DNA from 4 places in the Streptomyces sp. NPDC104761 genome. Region 1 is predicted to be linked to each of the others. Evidence: riboswitches for the same ligand, from Rfam matches in the RefSeq annotation. Region 1 holds a riboswitch; each other region holds the start of a gene.
The links. Region 1 has a riboswitch for cobalamin ahead of ACZ63F_RS04465 (CbtB domain-containing protein). Riboswitches for the same ligand answer to the same signal wherever they lie in the genome.
Positions count from the first base shown of each region.

Region 2: linked by a shared signal. The riboswitch ahead of ACZ63F_RS15330 (prenyltransferase/squalene oxidase repeat-containing protein) and the one ahead of ACZ63F_RS04465 (CbtB domain-containing protein) in region 1 are both predicted to bind cobalamin.
Region 3: linked by a shared signal. The riboswitch ahead of ACZ63F_RS12580 (cobalamin biosynthesis protein) and the one ahead of ACZ63F_RS04465 (CbtB domain-containing protein) in region 1 are both predicted to bind cobalamin.
Region 4: linked by a shared signal. The riboswitch ahead of ACZ63F_RS18730 (ribonucleoside-diphosphate reductase subunit alpha) and the one ahead of ACZ63F_RS04465 (CbtB domain-containing protein) in region 1 are both predicted to bind cobalamin.

Region 1 is NZ_JBVJNZ010000001.1:979,447-983,498, forward strand. It holds gene ACZ63F_RS04455 (VOC family protein) at 1-689, shown strand, start outside; gene ACZ63F_RS04460 (enoyl-CoA hydratase/isomerase family protein) at 850-1,905, shown strand; cobalamin riboswitch at 1,972-2,115, shown strand; gene ACZ63F_RS04465 (CbtB domain-containing protein) at 2,151-2,372, shown strand; gene ACZ63F_RS04470 (CbtA family protein) at 2,395-3,150, shown strand; gene pgm (phosphoglucomutase (alpha-D-glucose-1,6-bisphosphate-dependent)) at 3,350-4,052, shown strand, end outside.
Region 2 is NZ_JBVJNZ010000004.1:548,940-552,991, forward strand. It holds gene ACZ63F_RS15325 (SCO2322 family protein) at 1-299, opposite strand, end outside; gene ACZ63F_RS15330 (prenyltransferase/squalene oxidase repeat-containing protein) at 296-1,531, opposite strand; cobalamin riboswitch at 1,646-1,786, opposite strand; gene ACZ63F_RS15335 (phosphotransferase family protein) at 1,824-2,474, shown strand; gene ACZ63F_RS15340 (antibiotic biosynthesis monooxygenase family protein) at 2,535-2,915, opposite strand; gene ACZ63F_RS15345 (hypothetical protein) at 3,047-4,052, opposite strand, start outside.
Region 3 is NZ_JBVJNZ010000003.1:622,721-626,772, reverse strand. It holds gene ACZ63F_RS12595 (lysozyme) at 1-442, shown strand, start outside; gene ACZ63F_RS12590 (inorganic phosphate transporter) at 607-1,887, shown strand; gene ACZ63F_RS12585 (hypothetical protein) at 1,906-2,133, shown strand; cobalamin riboswitch at 2,290-2,429, shown strand; gene ACZ63F_RS12580 (cobalamin biosynthesis protein) at 2,531-3,481, shown strand; gene ACZ63F_RS12575 (cobyric acid synthase) at 3,478-4,052, shown strand, end outside.
Region 4 is NZ_JBVJNZ010000006.1:229,659-233,710, reverse strand. It holds gene ACZ63F_RS18730 (ribonucleoside-diphosphate reductase subunit alpha) at 1-1,794, opposite strand, end outside; cobalamin riboswitch at 1,895-2,052, opposite strand; gene ACZ63F_RS18725 (GNAT family N-acetyltransferase) at 2,095-2,601, opposite strand; gene ACZ63F_RS18720 (NACHT domain-containing protein) at 2,775-4,052, shown strand, end outside.

The DNA.
Region 1 (4,052 bases):
TCGAACGACTCCTCCGCTTCCCCGGGCCCAAGGGCATCACCCAGGAGATCCACACCACCCCGGTCACCACTGCGGAGCCCCTGCGCATGGTCGCGTCCGGCTGGGTCACCGGCGACTCCGGGATGGGCCACGTCGCCATCACCTCGGCCAGACCCGCCGTGACGCGCGGCTACTTCAGCACCGTCTTCGACGCCCGCCTCACCGACTCCATCGACGAGACCATCAGCGGCGTCAAACTCAGGATCCGCTTCCTGCGCGTCAACGAACGCCACCACTCCATCGCCGTCGCCGCCGTCCGCGGCCTGCCGATCGACCCCGTCCGCACCCGCGTCCAGCACCTCAACATCCAGGCCGCAAGCCTGGACGACCTCGCCCGCAGCTACCAACGCGTCCACGAACTCGGCTTCGACATGGCCCTGTCCGTCGGACAGCACACCAACGACAAGGAACTCTCCTACTACGCCCGCACCCCGTCCGGCTTCGAGTGGGAGGTCGGCTGGAAGCCGATCGTCATCGACGAGGCCACCTGGGAACCCAGCACCCACCAGGGCATCAGCATCTGGGGCCACACCCCGGTCGGCCGGACCGTCCTCGCCAAGCTCGACCAGTTCCGCTGCGGCGCCCGCTCCCTGCTCCGCCCGGAGAAGACCGTCCCCGCGCTCGGCGGAACCGGCATCCCCGACGACTGACACCGGCCGCCGGCAGGCGCCGGACCTGGGACCGGGTCGGCGTGCTCCGGCCGCGGTGGACAGGAGAAGATCGTCCATGACCCACGCGTCCACCCGAACCGGAAGGAACCGACGAGATCATGCGCCTCATCGCGGCCGACGGCCCGGCGGAGGTGTCCGGATGACCGGCGCCGACGAACACGTCCTGCTGCACGTCGACGGACGGGCCGCGCACCTCACGCTCAACCGGCCGAAGGCCATCAACGCGCTGTCCCACGCGATGGTGCGCCGCATCGACGAGGCGCTCACCGAGTGGGAACGGGACCCCGCCGTCCAGACCGTCGTCATCACCGGCGCGGGGGAGCGTGGCCTGTGCGCGGGCGGGGACATCCGCGCCGTCCACGACGACGCCCGGGACGGCGACGGCTCGGCCGCGGCCGCGTTCTGGCGGGACGAGTACCGTCTCAACGCCCGCATCGCGCGGTACCCCAAGCCGTATGTCGCCCTCATGGACGGCATCGTGATGGGCGGCGGGGTCGGCGTCTCGGCCCACGGCAGCGTCCGGATCGCCACCGAGCGGTCGCGGATCGCCATGCCGGAGACCGGGATCGGCTTCGTGCCCGACGTCGGCGGCACGTATCTGCTCGGCTGCGCCCCCGGCGAACTCGGCACCCACCTCGCCCTGACCGGCGCCACGATCGGCGCCGCCGACGCCGTGCTCTGCGGACTCGCCGACCACTCCATGCCGTCCGGCTCGATCCCCGCGTTCGTCGCCGACCTCGCCACCCTGCCCGTGCCCGAGGCGCTCGCCCGGCGGGTACGGCGGCCACCCGACGGCGAGTTGGCCGGGCACCGTGCGTGGATCGACGCCTGCTACGCGGCCGGCACCGTCGAGGAGATCGTCCAACGGCTGCTCGCGCACGGCGACCCGGCGGCCAAGGAGGCGGCGGACACCCTGCTCACCAGGTCGCCCACCGCCCTGAAGGTCACGCTGGCCGCGCTGCGCCGGGCCCGCCGACTCGGCACCCTGGAACGGGTCCTGGACCAGGAGTACCGCGTCTCCTGCGCGACCCTCGCCACCCATGACCTGGTGGAGGGCATCCGCGCCCAGGTCGTCGACAAGGACCGCACCCCGCACTGGTCCCCGGCCGCCCTCACCGAGGTCACCGACGCCGACGTCGACCGCTTCTTCGCCCCGCTCGGCGACCGTGAACTGGGCCTCGCCCCACCCGCCTGACCCGCTCGACCGCCCGCCCATCAGGTGCGAGACGAAGATCACGCCTGATGGTGCGGTCTTGGCCGTGCTCCTGACACGCGGTACGGTCTGTCCGATATCGACGACGGCGAGACGGAACCCGGTGGGAATCCGGGACGGTCGCGCCACTGTATGCGAGAGCCCCACAGCTGCTCGTGAGTCAGACCCGTGGCCGTCGTCCTGTGCACCACCGAGTTGGGACGCGAACTCCCAGAGGAGGTCCTGCCATGGCGCAGACCGTCGCTCCGCCGACCGCCAACACCCCCGCCGTTCCCGCCAAGCTGCCGCTGTCCGCGATAGCTCCCTGGGCGGTCTTCTTCGGCATCCTGATGCTGATCCTGCTGTACTTCGTCGGCGCCGAACAGGGCGCCACCTCCGTGTTCAGCGGCACGGACGTCCACGAGTGGGTGCACGACGCCCGCCACCTGCTCGGCTTCCCCTGCCACTGACGCGAGGGGCGCCGTACCACCCATGAACTCCGCAACGGTCCGGAACCTCCTGGTGCGGGGCATGCTCGCCGGCCTGGCCGCCGGCCTGCTCGCCCTCGTCGTCGCCTACCTGCTCGGTGAGCCGAACGTCGACAAGGCGATCAGCTTCGAGGACGCCCACGCGCACGAGCACGAGATGGAGGTCGTCTCCCGCTCCCTGCAGTCCACCGCCGGCCTCGCCACCGGCGTCCTCGTCTACGGGGTCGCCTTCGGCGGAATCGCCGCCCTGGCCTACTGCTTCGCCCTCGGCCGCGTCGGCAGATTCTCGCCGCGGGCGACGGCGCTGCTGCTGTCCGGCTGCGCCCTGGCCGCCGTGTACGTGGTGCCGTTCCTGAAGTACCCGGCCAACCCGCCGTCGGTGGGCGACCCGGACACCATCGGCAAGCGGACCACGCTGTACTTCCTGATGATGCTCCTCAGCGTGCTCCTCGCGGTCGCCGCCACCATCCTCGGCAAACGGCTCCAGCCGCGGCTGGGCACCTGGTGGGCGACCGTCCTCGCGGTGGCCGCGTTCGCCGTCGTCATCGGGCTGGCCTACCGGTTCCTGCCGGTCGTCAACGAGGTGCCCGCGGACTTCCCGGCCACCCTGCTGTGGCGGTTCCGGCTCTCGGCACTCGCCATCCAGCTGGTGCTCTGGGGCGGATTCGGCCTGCTCTTCGGCGAGCTGGCCGAGCGCGTCCTCAACCCGAAGCCGGCGAAGGCCCCGGCCGCCGCGCGCACGGCGCCCGCTCCGCACTGACCGCCACCACGCCACACCGCACGACACGAGAGGGCCCGCCGGAACCGTCCGGGGGCCCTCGGCGGTGCGTCCGCTGTGAACCGGCCGTGGACCCGCCGTGTCTTCGGCGCGCGGCCGGTGCCGTACTCGCGTTCGTGACCGCCGACAGGGAAAGATGGGCGGCGAGCGATCGATCAACGACTGCGGAGGAAGTGGACTCATGCCGCATGAGCGAGCGGGCCGGCCGGCGGCTCCGGAGGACCTCGTCGACGTGGCCCGGCTGGTCACGGCCTACTACGCGCTGCACCCCGACCCGTCCGACCCGGGCCAGCGGGTGGCCTTCGGCACCTCGGGACACCGCGGATCGTCGCTGACGACCGCGTTCAACGAGGACCACATCGCCGCCACGAGCCAGGCCATCTGCGAGTACCGGAGCGGCCAGGGCACCGACGGCCCGCTCTTCCTGGGCGCCGACACCCACGCCCTCTCCGAGCCCGCCAAGGTCACCGCCCTCGAGGTGTTCGCCGCCAACGACGTGACCGTCCTCGTCGACAGCGCCGACGGCTACACCCCCACCCCCGCCGTCTCGCACGCCATCCTCACCCACAACCGCGGCCGCACGACCGGTCTCGCGGACGGCGTCGTGGTCACCCCCTCGCACAACCCGCCCGCCGACGGCGGCTTCAAGTACAACCCGCCCAGCGGCGGCCCCGCCGCCTCCGACGCCACCTCCTGGATCCAGGACCGCGCCAACCAGATCATCGCGGGCGGCATGAAGGACGTACGGCGCATCCCCTACGAGCGTGCGCTCGCCGCGCCGGCCACCGGCCGCTACGACTTCATGGGCGTGTACGTCGACGACCTGCCCAGCGTCCTGGACCTCGACGCGGTCCGGGCCTCCGGGCTGCGCATCGGCGCCGACC
Region 2 (4,052 bases), on a different contig from region 1:
CGGCCCCCGACGGCGGGCGTGTCCGCGCAGATCGCGCCGAAGCCGGCCGTGCCGCGCGGCTGCGACGCGTCCGAGGAGTCCTCGCTCACCGCGAAGCGGAAGCCCTCGACCGAACCGTCGCCGGGCCGCGCGGTCGAGGGGCCCTGCGTGGCGTACGTCCAGCGCGCGCCGTCCCGCTCCCAGAAGGACCAGTAGCGGTAGCCCGTGGCCGCCGCCGGCCCCGCGGCCGTCGCGCACAGCGTCAGCACGGCCAGGAGCAGCAGCCCCGCCCGGCGGACCGCGTACCCGGTCACGGTCACAGCTGCTGCTGCTTCCGGCGGCCGCTGAACAGGAAGCCGATGCCGATACCTGCGACGAGCCCGGTACCGACGATCCACCACACGCTGTTTCCCGACTTCTTCTCCGCGTTCTTCGCCGCGTTCTTCTCCTCGGCGTGCTTCGCGGCAGCGGCTTGCGGGGCCGGTCCCGTCGCGTTCAGCGCCGTCACCAGGTTCGTGCCGCCGAAGTCCCGCGGGTCCGCACCCATCGCGTGTGCGGCGAGGATCAGTTCGGCGTAGGCCGCGGGCCCGCTCTGCTCCGCCCACGGCACGGCGTGCGCCTCCAGCCAGGCGTACGGCTTCTTCGCCTGCCCGGTCCAGCCCTGCGCGGCCAGGGCGACGACCGCGTCGGCGGTGTTGCCGTAGTCCGGCTGGGGCTTGGCACCGGCGAGCGCGGAGACGAGATGGCCGCTCTTCGACATGGCGTCCGCCAGGTACGCGGCGCCGTTGCGGGCCACCTCCTCCCGCGTCCGCGTCGTGCCGGAGCCGGCGCACGCGGGACCCTCCGCCCGGGCCTTGCCGGCCGTCGTCACGAACCCCTTGCCGAGGGCCCCGAGCACCCCGGCCGCGGTCGCGTCCGCGTTGGCGGCCAGCTTCCCCTGCTGGTCCGGCTGGTAGGCGAGGGCACCGCCGCCGTCCTGGCCGCAAGGGAGGGACCACTTGGCGAGGAGGTCGTACGGCGACCTGTCCGCGCTCGCGCCGGCCGCCGCGAGCGCGCCCACGACCACGCCGGTGGAGTTGGTGTCACTGGGCGAGCCGGGGGTGTAGCCCCAGCCGCCGTCCTTGTTCTGCACCGACTTCAGCCAGCTCACCGCCTTGGCCGCGGCGGCGTCGCGCCCGCCGACCGCCTTCAGCGCCTGTACGGCGGCGGCCGTGCTGTTCGTGTCGACCGCCACCTTGGCGTCGCAGGCCGCCGTCGGCTCCGCGCGGAAGGCGGCGAACGCGCCGTTCGCGCACTGCTGCCCGGCCAGCCAGTCCACCGCCTTCGCGGCCGGGGTCACCCCCACCGCACGCTGGGCCAGCAGGGCGAGGGACTGGCGCCAGACGCCGTCGAACTTGGGGTCCGAACCGCCGTACAGCCCCGACGGGAGCACCGCCGGCGCGGACGGCGACGGGGACGTGGTGCCGGCGGCCAGCGCGGTCGTCGCGGGCATGGCGGCACCGATGACGGCGGTGGCGGCCAGCGCCCCGGCGGTGCGGCGGAGGACGGTCATGGTCGGCGGGTGCCTCTCCCTGCGGGGAGCCGGGCAGCGGGGGAGACCCCGGCGGCTCGGCTCCGTAAACCTCGACGGTGCCGTGCGACGACGGGCGCCGGCGCACATGAGCCGATCAACGTCCCGGGCGCGGCGGTCCGGCTTGCCACGGCAGGTGGCTCACGGTTGCGGGTCAGCGCCGGAATTGCACCGGCTTCCCCCCGTACGGGTGATGACGACCCGGCTACTTTACCGGCCGCCCCGGGGAAGCCGAGAGGGGGCTGTGCGGGGACCGTTTCGTTAGGGTCGGGCCATGACGGGGAGACTGCTCGGGGCGGGGCGTTCGGCCGACGTGTACGAGATCGACGAGGCGTGGGTGTTGCGCCGGGACCGCGACGGCTGGGGGGACGCGGCCGCCGAGGGCGCGGTGATGGCGTACGTACGGGAGCAGGGGTACCCGGCGCCCCGGGTGCGGCCGACCGGGTCCCGTACCGAACTGGTCATGGAGCGGCTGTCCGGGCCGACCCTGCTGACGGCACTGCTGGCGGGGGAGACGGGCCCGGCGGAGGGCGGTGCGCTGCTCGCGTCGCTGCTGCGGCGGCTGCACGCCGTGCCCGGCCGGGACCCGGCCGACCCCGGCGCCCGGGTCCTCCACCTCGACCTCCATCCGGACAACGTGATGCTGACCCCCGACGGCCCCCGGGTCATCGACTGGACCAACGCCGAGGACGGGCCACCCGGGCTCGACTGGGGCATGTCCGCGGTGATCCTCGCCCAAGCGGCCCTCGGTACACACCCGTTGGCCCGCGACCTGCTAACGGCCCTGCTCGCCGAGCCCGGCGAACTGACCGAGGACGGCCTGACGGAGGCCCTGCGCCGGCGCGCGGCCAATCCGACGATGAGCCGAGCGGAAGTCGAAGTGCTGGACGCGGCGGGCCAGTTGATACGTTCGATCGCCTTCTAGCGTTCTCGCCTCCTGGCGTTCTGGGCTCCTGGCGTTCTCGTCTCCTGGCGTTCTCGCTCTCTAGCGTTCTGGCGCCGTCTCCGCGGACCGCCCCCGCGTGAAACCGTGGCTACGCTCCACCTTCGCCACGTGCAGGGTGTAGCTCTCGTACCACTCGGCCCGCCCGCGCCGCTGCGCCGCGCGGTGCTCGGCGTCGGTCCGCCACCGGGTGAGCGCGTCGGCGTCACGGAAGTACCCGACGGTGATGCCCAGCCCGCCGGGGGTCTGCGCGTGGTCCATCCCCAGGTACCCGGGGATGTCCTTCACGAGGTCCTCCATGCGTGCGTTGGTCTCGCTGTAGCCACTCTGGTCCTGGGTCCGGATCGTGGTGAAGACGGCCATGTAGTACGGGGGTTCATAGGCCTGGACGGGCACGACGGTCGCTTCGGGGTGATCGCTCATGGCCGCACCGTAGAGCGGAACATGCCCGGTGATCCAGCGCCCAGGCAAGGGCGCCGGGGGAGGAACCGCGCGGCCAGCCACGACGGTGCCGCAGCGACCGACGACACCTCGCGGCACTTCCGGCGGAGCGTTCAAGCCGCGTCCGCAAGCGGCGCGATGCCCACCGACAGATGGCGGCCCATGCGGCGCAGCGCGTCGTCGCAGGCGTCCGGGGTCTCGCCCACCGCCACCCACAGGGCCAGCCGGTCGGCGGTGGTGGCATGCGGGCCCGCGGTGACGTGGTTGCCGGTGTGCTGGGTGAGGAGCATGCGGTCGGCGCCGGGCTCGTGGGCGGCGTCGGGGGAGAGGTCCAGGTGGTCGAGGCGGCCGGTGGCGGCCGGGTACGCGAACTGGATCGCGGCCGCCCGCTGCCGGGTGGGCGTCGTGTCGGGCACCTCGCCGGTGGCGAGGGCGGCCGCGGCCTGGGCGAGGTCGACGCCGGTGGCCCGTCTGACGAGGAGCGGGATCAGGTCGCCCGGGAGGTGCGGGGCGACGTCGGTGACCCGGGGGCCGCGATCGGTGAGGGTGAGGCCGATGTGCAGGACACCCCGGTCGAGACCGAGGGCGTGCACGGTGCGGTCGACGGCGAGGCGCAGGAAACGGTTGTGCAGCAGGCCGTCGTGGGCGTGCACGGTGTGCCGGAGCGGCTGCCGGGCGGGCGCCGGACCCAGGGTCGTACGGGTGATGGCGGCGATGCGGATCTCGCCGTCGAGGACGACCGTCTCGGCCGAGACGCGGGGCGTGCCGGGGTCGTCGGGGCCGCCGGTGGGAACGGTGTGGGCGGACAGCAGCGCGTGCAGGGCGGGCGGGTCGGTACAGGCCTCGGCCGCGGCGAGGGAGGGGCCGGGCAGCCCCAACTGCCCGGCGATCCTCGCGGCGGCGACCGCGTACTCGCCCGAGAAGGTCAGCACGCCGCGGACTCTGTGCCGGGCCGCGAACCGAACCACCGCCGACGCCGTCGCGCCGCCTTTGCCGGGGTCCGCCGCGAGTCGTCCGGCCAGGCACGGCTGTGCCCAGGCGGGCGGCGCGGCGTCCACCAGCAGCACCGGGCGGGCCGCGGCGACACGCGCCAGCACGAACTCGTCGTACGCGCAACGG
Region 3 (4,052 bases), on a different contig from region 1:
CAAGTCGTCGGGCGCCCGGCAGGCCGCGTACTTCGTGAGCCACGGCGGCACCTGGACGGCGGACGGCTGGACGCTGCCGCCCGCGCTCGACGTCGAGTACAACCCGTACGACAAGAAGCACAGGTGCTACGGGCTGAGCAGTTCCCGGATGGTCGAGTGGATCAGGTCCTTCAGTGACGAGCTGAAGCGGGAGACCGGCCGGCGGCCGGTGATCTACACGACCACGAACTGGTGGAACCTCTGCACCGGCGGCAGCAGCGCCTTCGCGGCCGACCACGCGCTGTGGATCGCCCGCCACGGCTCGGCGGACGCCGGGACACTGCCGGCCGGATGGTCGTCGTGGACCTTCTGGCAGTACGACAACCACGGCAGCCTGCCGGGTGACCAGAATCTCTTCAACGGGTCGGCGGGCCGCCTGAAGGCGTTCGCCCTGGGCCGCTGACCAAGGGGCGACCGGGCCGCCGGACCGGAACCGGGGCGGCGGCCCGGTTCCGGTCGCCTGAAAGGTCGATCTCATACACCACCACGACCGCCCCAGTTCACCTTCCGTTCATCCAGGTTGCCTACGGTCCAAAAACCAATGACCTCGAAAGATTGTTTGGGTAAATGGAAAACTTCTCGCTGATCCTCGCGATTGTGGTAGTCACCGCACTCGCGTTTGATTTCACGAACGGTTTCCACGACACCGCCAACGCGATGGCCACGACCATCTCGACCGGTGCGCTCAAGCCCAAGATCGCGGTGGCCATGTCCGCCGCGCTCAACCTGGTGGGCGCCTTCCTCTCGGTGGAGGTCGCCAACACGATCTCCAAGGGTCTCGTCGACGAGAACGGCATTCGTCCCGAGGTCATCTTCGCCGCCCTCGTCGGCGCCATCCTCTGGAATCTGGTGACCTGGCTGGTGGGCCTGCCCTCCAGTTCCTCGCACGCCCTCATGGGCGGTCTGATCGGCGCCACCGTCGCCTCCGCCGGCTTCGGCGCGGTCCACGGCGACGTGCTCGTCACCAAGGTCCTGCTCCCCGCGGTCGCCGCCCCCGTGGTCGCCGGCCTCGCGGCGGCGCTCTCCACCCGCCTCTCCTACACGCTCTCGAAGAACGCCGAGGACGAGGCCACCCGCAAGGGCTACCGCGCCGGCCAGATCGCCTCCGCCGGCCTGGTCTCGCTCGCGCACGGCACCAACGACGCGCAGAAGACGATGGGCATCATCACCCTCGCGCTGATCGCGGGCGGCTCGATCGCCCCCGGCTCGAACCCTCCCACCTGGGTCATCCTCTCCGCCGGCCTCGCCATCGCGCTCGGCACCTACATCGGTGGCTGGCGGATCATCCGCACCATGGGCACGGGCCTGACCGACCTGCAGCCGCAGCAGGGCTTCGCCGCCCAGACCAGCGCGGCCACCGCCATCCTGGCCTCCTCCCACCTCGGCTTCTCGCTCTCCACCACGCACGTCGTCTCCGGTTCCGTGATGGGCGCGGGCCTCGGCCGCAAGGGCGGCGCGGTCCGCTGGTCCACCGCGACCCGCATGATGATCGCCTGGGTGCTCACCCTCCCCGCCGCCGCGGTGGTCGGCGCGCTCGCCGAGTCCGTGACGGACCTCGGCGACTGGGGCACGGCCGCCGTCGCCGTCTTCCTCGTGGCCGCCAGTGCCGCGATCTGGAAGCTCTCCCGCCGTGAGGTCGTGGACAGCAGCAACGTCGTCAGCACCGAGGAGCCGGCCGGCGTGGTGACCGCGGCGATCGCCGCGGTGACCCCGCCGCCCGCGGGTCCGGTCGCGGGCACGGACGACCTGACCGCCACCATCCCCGCTCCCGCCACCATCCCCGCCACCGCCACCATCCCCGCCACCGCCCCGGCCGCTCCCGCGACCGACCCGGCCGCCACCGTCTGACCCCGAGGAAGATCCGACATGAACATCGACTGGGCAGCCATCGGCTCCGTCTTCGGCGTCAGCCTCGTGGCCACCGTGGGTCTGGTGGCCCTCTTCACCCTCGGCATCAAGGGCCTCTCCGCCCGCGAACGCGCCACCGCCCAGGGCGACTCCGCGGCCCTGGCCGTGACGGCCGCCTGGCTCTGCTTCGCCGCCTGCGCGGCCGCGGTGGCGTACGGCATCCACCTGATCGTGGCGAAGGCCTGATACCGCAAGGCCCGCCGCAAAGAGCCTCGTCGGCGATCCGAAGGCTCCTCTCCGTCCGCCCGGAGAGGAGCCTTCCGCATACCCCACAGGCCCCGCCGGACACTCGGTGTGGGCCTTCCCACACACTCCCCTCGCAGGTCAAAGGCAAGTTGACGGGTCTTCCGGGGGCGTGGTGGACTTCCGGAGCCATGTACGGCGGCAAGGGAGGAAGCCGGTGTGAATCCGGCGCGGTCCCGCCACTGTCACCGGGGTAGCGATCCCCGGAAGCCAGGAACTCCCACCGCCGTTCTCGTCGAACCAGGGCGCGGACACCCTGAGTGAGGACATAACGCCATGCGCGGCTGCCGATCGAGGTTGAGTACCCGGCCCGTCCCCGACCCCACGGCCGGCTGAGCCGATGGGTGCCGACCGCGTCTTCGCGTACGGCGCCGCCGCCGGTCTTCTCGGTGATCTGCTGCTCGGCGATCCGCGCCGGGGGCATCCGGTCGCCGTGTTCGGACGGGCGGCCGGGGCCGTGGAACGGGTGCTGTGGCGGGACCACCGCGGGTGGGGCGCGCTGCACACCGCCGTGTGCGCCGGGGGCGCCGTGGCGCTGGGTGCCGCTGCGCAGCGGGTCGTACGCCCGTCCGCCGTCGCGTCCGTCGCGCTCACGGCCGCCGCCACCTGGGCCGTCGTCGGGGGCACTTCGCTCTCCCGTGAGGCCCGGACCATCGGGCGGGCCCTGCAGACGGGTGACGTCGAGGCGGCCCGTGCCCGGCTGCCGCATCTGTGCGGGCGGGATCCGCAGGCCCTGGACGCCGACGGGATCGCCCGTGCGGTCGTGGAGTCCGTCGCCGAGAACACCAGCGACGCGGTCGTGGGCGCGCTGGTGTGGGGAGCCGTGGGGGGCGTCCCCGGGCTGCTGGGGTTCCGGGCCGTCAACACCCTGGACGCGATGGTGGGGCACAGGTCTGCCAGGTACCGGCGGTACGGATGGGCTTCGGCGCGGCTGGACGACGTGGCGGGCTGGCCGGGGGCACGGCTCACCGCCGCGCTGGCCGCGGTGGCCGGCAGCGACGCCAAGGGAGCGGTGCGGGCCTGGCGGGCCGATGCGGCGAAGCATCCGAGTCCCAACGCGGGGCCCGTGGAGGCTTCGTTCGCGGGAGCGTTGGGGGTGCGGCTCGGGGGGACGCTGTCGTATGGCGGGCGGGTCGAGCACCGGCCGGTGCTGAACGGGGAGGGGCGGGCTGTGCAGGTCGCGGACATCGGGCGGGCGGTGCGGTTGTCACGGCGGGTGGGATGGCTGGCGTTGGGGGTGAGCGCGGCGGGTGCCCTGCTGCGCGGATCGCACTCGGGACGGGCGTCATGAACAACGGCGGTCTCCTCGTGGCCGGTACCACCTCCGATGCCGGCAAGAGCGTCGTCACCGCCGGTATCTGCCGGTGGCTGGCGCGGCAGGGCGTGAAGGTGGCGCCGTTCAAGGCGCAGAACATGTCACTCAACTCCTTCGTCACGCGCGAGGGTGCCGAGATCGGGCGGGCACAGGCCATGCAGGCGCAGGCCTGCCGGGTGGAGCCGACCGCGCTGATGAACCCGGTGCTGCTCAAGCCAGGTGGCGAGCAGAGCAGTCAGGTCGTGCTGCTCGGCAAGCCCGTCGGCGAGCTGAGCGCGCGTGGGTATCACGGCGGGCGGCAGCAGAAGCTGCTCGGGACCGTGCTCGACTGTCTCGCCGAGTTGCGGGGCACGTATGACGCGGTGATCTGTGAGGGGGCGGGCAGTCCGGCGGAGATCAACCTGCGCCGGACCGACATCGTGAACATGGGGATCGCCCGGAACGCCGGGCTGCCCGTGCTCGTGGTCGGGGACATCGACCGCGGGGGCGTCTTCGCCTCCTTCTTCGGGACCCTCGCCCTGCTCTCACCGGAGGACCAGGCCCTCGT
Region 4 (4,052 bases), on a different contig from region 1:
CTCGGGCCAGGTGAACTCGACGCCGTAGTGGTCGGGGTGCAGCACCCCCCGCGCGGTGCGGGTCTTCTCCCAGGCCGGCAGCGGGCCGCTGCGCTCGGCGAGGTCGGCGGAGGCCTCGTACGCGGCGAGCATGATCCGCTCGGCGATCCGGGTGGACAGCGCCTTCGCCTCGGCGGAGTCGAAGGGCAGCCGCAGCTTGAAGAAGACGTCCTGGAGGCCCATGGCGCCCAGCCCCACCGGCCGCCACCTGGCGTTGGACCGGCCGGCCTGCTCGGTGGGGTAGAAGTTGATGTCCACGACCCGGTCGAGGAAGGTGACGGCGGTGCGCACGGTGTCGTCGAGCCGCTCCCAGTCGATGCCACCGGTCGCCGTGTCGACGAAGGCGCCGAGGTTCACCGACCCCAGGTTGCACACGGCCGTCTCGCCGTCGTCCGTGACCTCCAGGATCTCCGTGCAGAGGTTGGAGGAGTGGATGACGTGGCCGGGGGTGGCCGTCTGGTTGGCGGTGCGGTTGGCCGCGTCCTTGAACGTCATCCAGCCGTTGCCGGTCTGCGCGAGGGTCCGCATCATCCGGCCGTACAGGTCACGGGCCGGGACGGTCTTGCGGGCCAGCCCGGCGGCCTCGGCCCTGCGGTACGCCGCGTCGAACTCGTCGCCCCACAGGTCCACGAGTTCCGGCACGTCGGCGGGGGAGAACAGCGACCACGGCTCGTCCGCGTTCACCCGGCGCATGAACTCGTCAGGGACCCAGTGCGCGAGGTTGAGGTTGTGGGTACGGCGGGCGTCCTCACCGGTGTTGTCGCGCAGCTCCAGGAACTCCTCGATGTCGGAGTGCCAGGTCTCCAGGTAGACCGCGGCCGCGCCCTTGCGCCGGCCGCCCTGGTTCACGGCGGCGACCGAGGCGTCCAGCGTCTTCAGGAACGGCACGATGCCGTTGGAGTGCCCGTTGGTGCCCCGGATGAGCGACCCGCGGGACCGGATGCGGCTGTACGACAGACCGATGCCGCCGGCGTGCTTGGAGAGCCGGGCGACCTGGTGGTAGCGGTCGTAGATCGAGTCCAGCTCGTCCTTCGGGGAGTCGAGGAGGTAGCAGGACGACATCTGGGGGTGCCGGGTGCCGGAGTTGAAGAGGGTCGGGGAGGACGGGAGGTAGTCGAGGCGGCTCATGAGCCCATAGAGCGCGGCCACTTCGTCCACCGACCTGACGGTGTCGTCCTCGGCGAGACCGGCGGCGACCCGGAGCATGAAGTGCTGGGGCGTCTCGATCACGCGACGGGTGATCGGGTGCCGGAGCAGGTACCGGCTGTGCAGCGTGCGCAGGCCGAAGTAGCCGAAGCGGTCGTCGGCGGCCGGGTCGACGAGCGCGTCGAGGCGGGCCGTGTGCAGCCGGACGAACTCGGCGGTCCGGTCGGCGATGAGGCCCTCGCGGTGCCCCACCGCGACGGACTCGGTGAAGGACGTCACGCCCTGCGAGGCGGCCTCGGCGCGGATGGAGACGGTGAGCAGACGCGCGGCCAGCCGCGAGTAGGCGGGGTCCTCCGAGATCAGACCGGCGGCGGCCTCGGTGGCCAGCTCGCGCAGTTCCGCCTCGTCGGCCCGCGCCGACCGGCCGCGCAACGCGGCGGCGGCGACCCGGCCGGGGTCGGCGTCGGGGAGGTCGGCGGTCAGCTCGGTCAGGGTCCGCAGCAACGCGGTACCAGGACCGTCCCCTTCCACGGATGCCGCCAATGCTGCGGATGCCGCGGATTCCCCGGAAACGGCCGCTGAAGCCGGGTCGGCTGGCGCGATGGTCACGTGGGGCTCTCCCTCGCTGGGCACGGGGCCTGGCGGAGGGCAGGGGGCAGCACGAGCGCGCGGGCACGCGTCGAGACCCTGGCCCACTCCACGAGGCCCGGACGTCAGAACGCCCTGACCGGGTGGCCGGGCGTGCTGTCGGCAGGTCCTCGGACTGACTCCTGTGCACGAACACGCACAAGTACACCGTTGCGGGACAGTTCCGGATTCGCACCGGATTCCCCTGCGGCGACAGCGAGCATGAGCATACATCTAGTGCCGGGCTGTCACGTCACCCCCAGATGTTGTGTCGCGGCGGTGTCAGAGCGTCAACTCGTAGGTGAGGAGAGTGATGTCCGCCAGCTCTGGCAGGGGACTCCAGTCCCGGTCCGGTGTGCGGACGAAGCCGAGGCGTTCGTAGAGCCGGTGGGCGGTGTGCATGGTCCGCTGGGTGGACAGCACGACGGCCGTGCAGCCCGGCACGGCCCGTGCGCGGTCCACGCAGGCCCGCACGAGGGCCTCGCCGGCGCCCCGGCCGCGGGCGGCCCGGGTGACGGCGAGCATCCTGATCTCGGCCTCCGAGGGGGCGGCGATGTCGGCCATGGGACCGGGGCCAGGGGCGAAGGTGACACCGCCGAGGAGGGTGCCGCCGGCCACGGCGACGAGGACGGTGGCCGCGGCTGCCCGCTTCGCCACGTCCCTGAGTTCGGTGAGATACGAGTCGCTCTCCCCGAAGTCCAGGAGGCCGTCCTGAAGGTAGGCCTGGGCGGTGAGCTCGCCGAGAGCGTCGTACTCGGCGGGGTCCGCGGGCCGGATCGTGATGTCCATGCCGCCGAGTCTGCCGGAGGGCTCTGCCGACGTGCTCCCGGATTTCCGGGGTGCCACCTTCCCCGTCCGGGCCGTGCGCGCAGTCGAGTTGCGGGGCCGGAAGGGAGTGCTTCCATGGAGTTAGGTGCCCGCGGGTCCTCCGTACCGAGAGCCGTCTCGCAAGGAGAGGCACCATGACGAGAATCGTCCGTCACCCGCCGGGCAAGGTACGGCCACGCAGCGCGCCGATGGCGACGCTGGACCTGCGACGCGCGGGCAGCCGGGTCGGATCCGGCCTCGTGGGCCGGTGGCACGCCCTGACGATCCGTCTGGAGGCCCGCCGCGGCGCCACCCGGCCCAGGAAGTGGCACCGGTGGGTCTCCTACGCCAACGTCACGAGGGCCGTCTGGCTGGTCGCCGCGCTGGCCTTGCTCGCCTGGACCGGCGAGGGGGTGTACATCCTCGCCACGAGCGAGTCGACCGGATTCGAATCATGGCGCAAGCACAACAGCGTGGGGTTCGATACCGTCAGAGGATTCGTCGGCCCGATCCTCGCCGCCTCCCTCGCCGCCGCACTCTTCCTGTTCTGGTGGTACCGGTGGACCAAACGGCGTTACCTCGCCAAGGCGCTGCGCGATCCCCGCAGACTGGTGCCCACCGCGGGCCCCGACACCGCCGAGATAGTCGGCCGGGACGAGATCGCGCAGGTCATCGCCGAACGGCTGCGGGAGCGCGACACGCGCCGGCCCTATCTGCTGGTCGGAGGCGTCGGCGCCGGCAAGACCGCCGTCCTCGTCCGGCTCACCGAACTCCTGGCCCACCAGAACGCCGTACCGGTGCCGATCCGGCTCCGCGACGCGGTGGACGGATCCGGCCTGAACTTCGAACGTCTGGCCAGGCGACGCTTCGCCGACGAGGCGCCCAAGGGCATCCTGGCCCGTACCAAGACCGACCGGGTCTGGCAGCAGCTCCTCGCCGACGACAAGCCGGTCGTCCTTGCCGACGGTCTGGAGGAGGCCCTCCTCGACGACGGCCATGAACAGAACCGGGACAACGTCATCCGCCAGGCCATCGAACGCGCCCACGAGGAGAAACTTCCCCTGGTCATCGCCTCACGGCCGCACAGCCCGCTGGAGAACACCTCCGCCGCGATCGTCGAACTGGAACCGCTCGGCGAGGACGCGGCAGTGCGCTTCGTCGAGGCAGGCGTACCGGAGAGCGACGAGCGCCGGGTGGACTGGATCGTGGAGACGGCGGAGGTGACCGAGTCGCCGATCTACCTCCAGATCGCCCGCGAACTCCACCGGCGCGGAGCCCTGGACCACGACCGTCCGGACCATGATCCCCACCACCTGGACGCGCGCAGCCGCGACCGGGCCACCCTGCGGCTGTGGCTGCTGGAGAGCTGGGCCGAGGCAGTGTGCGAGGGGAAGCTGCGCGAGGACGTCGCACTCGCCCCGCAGGAGCGCCGC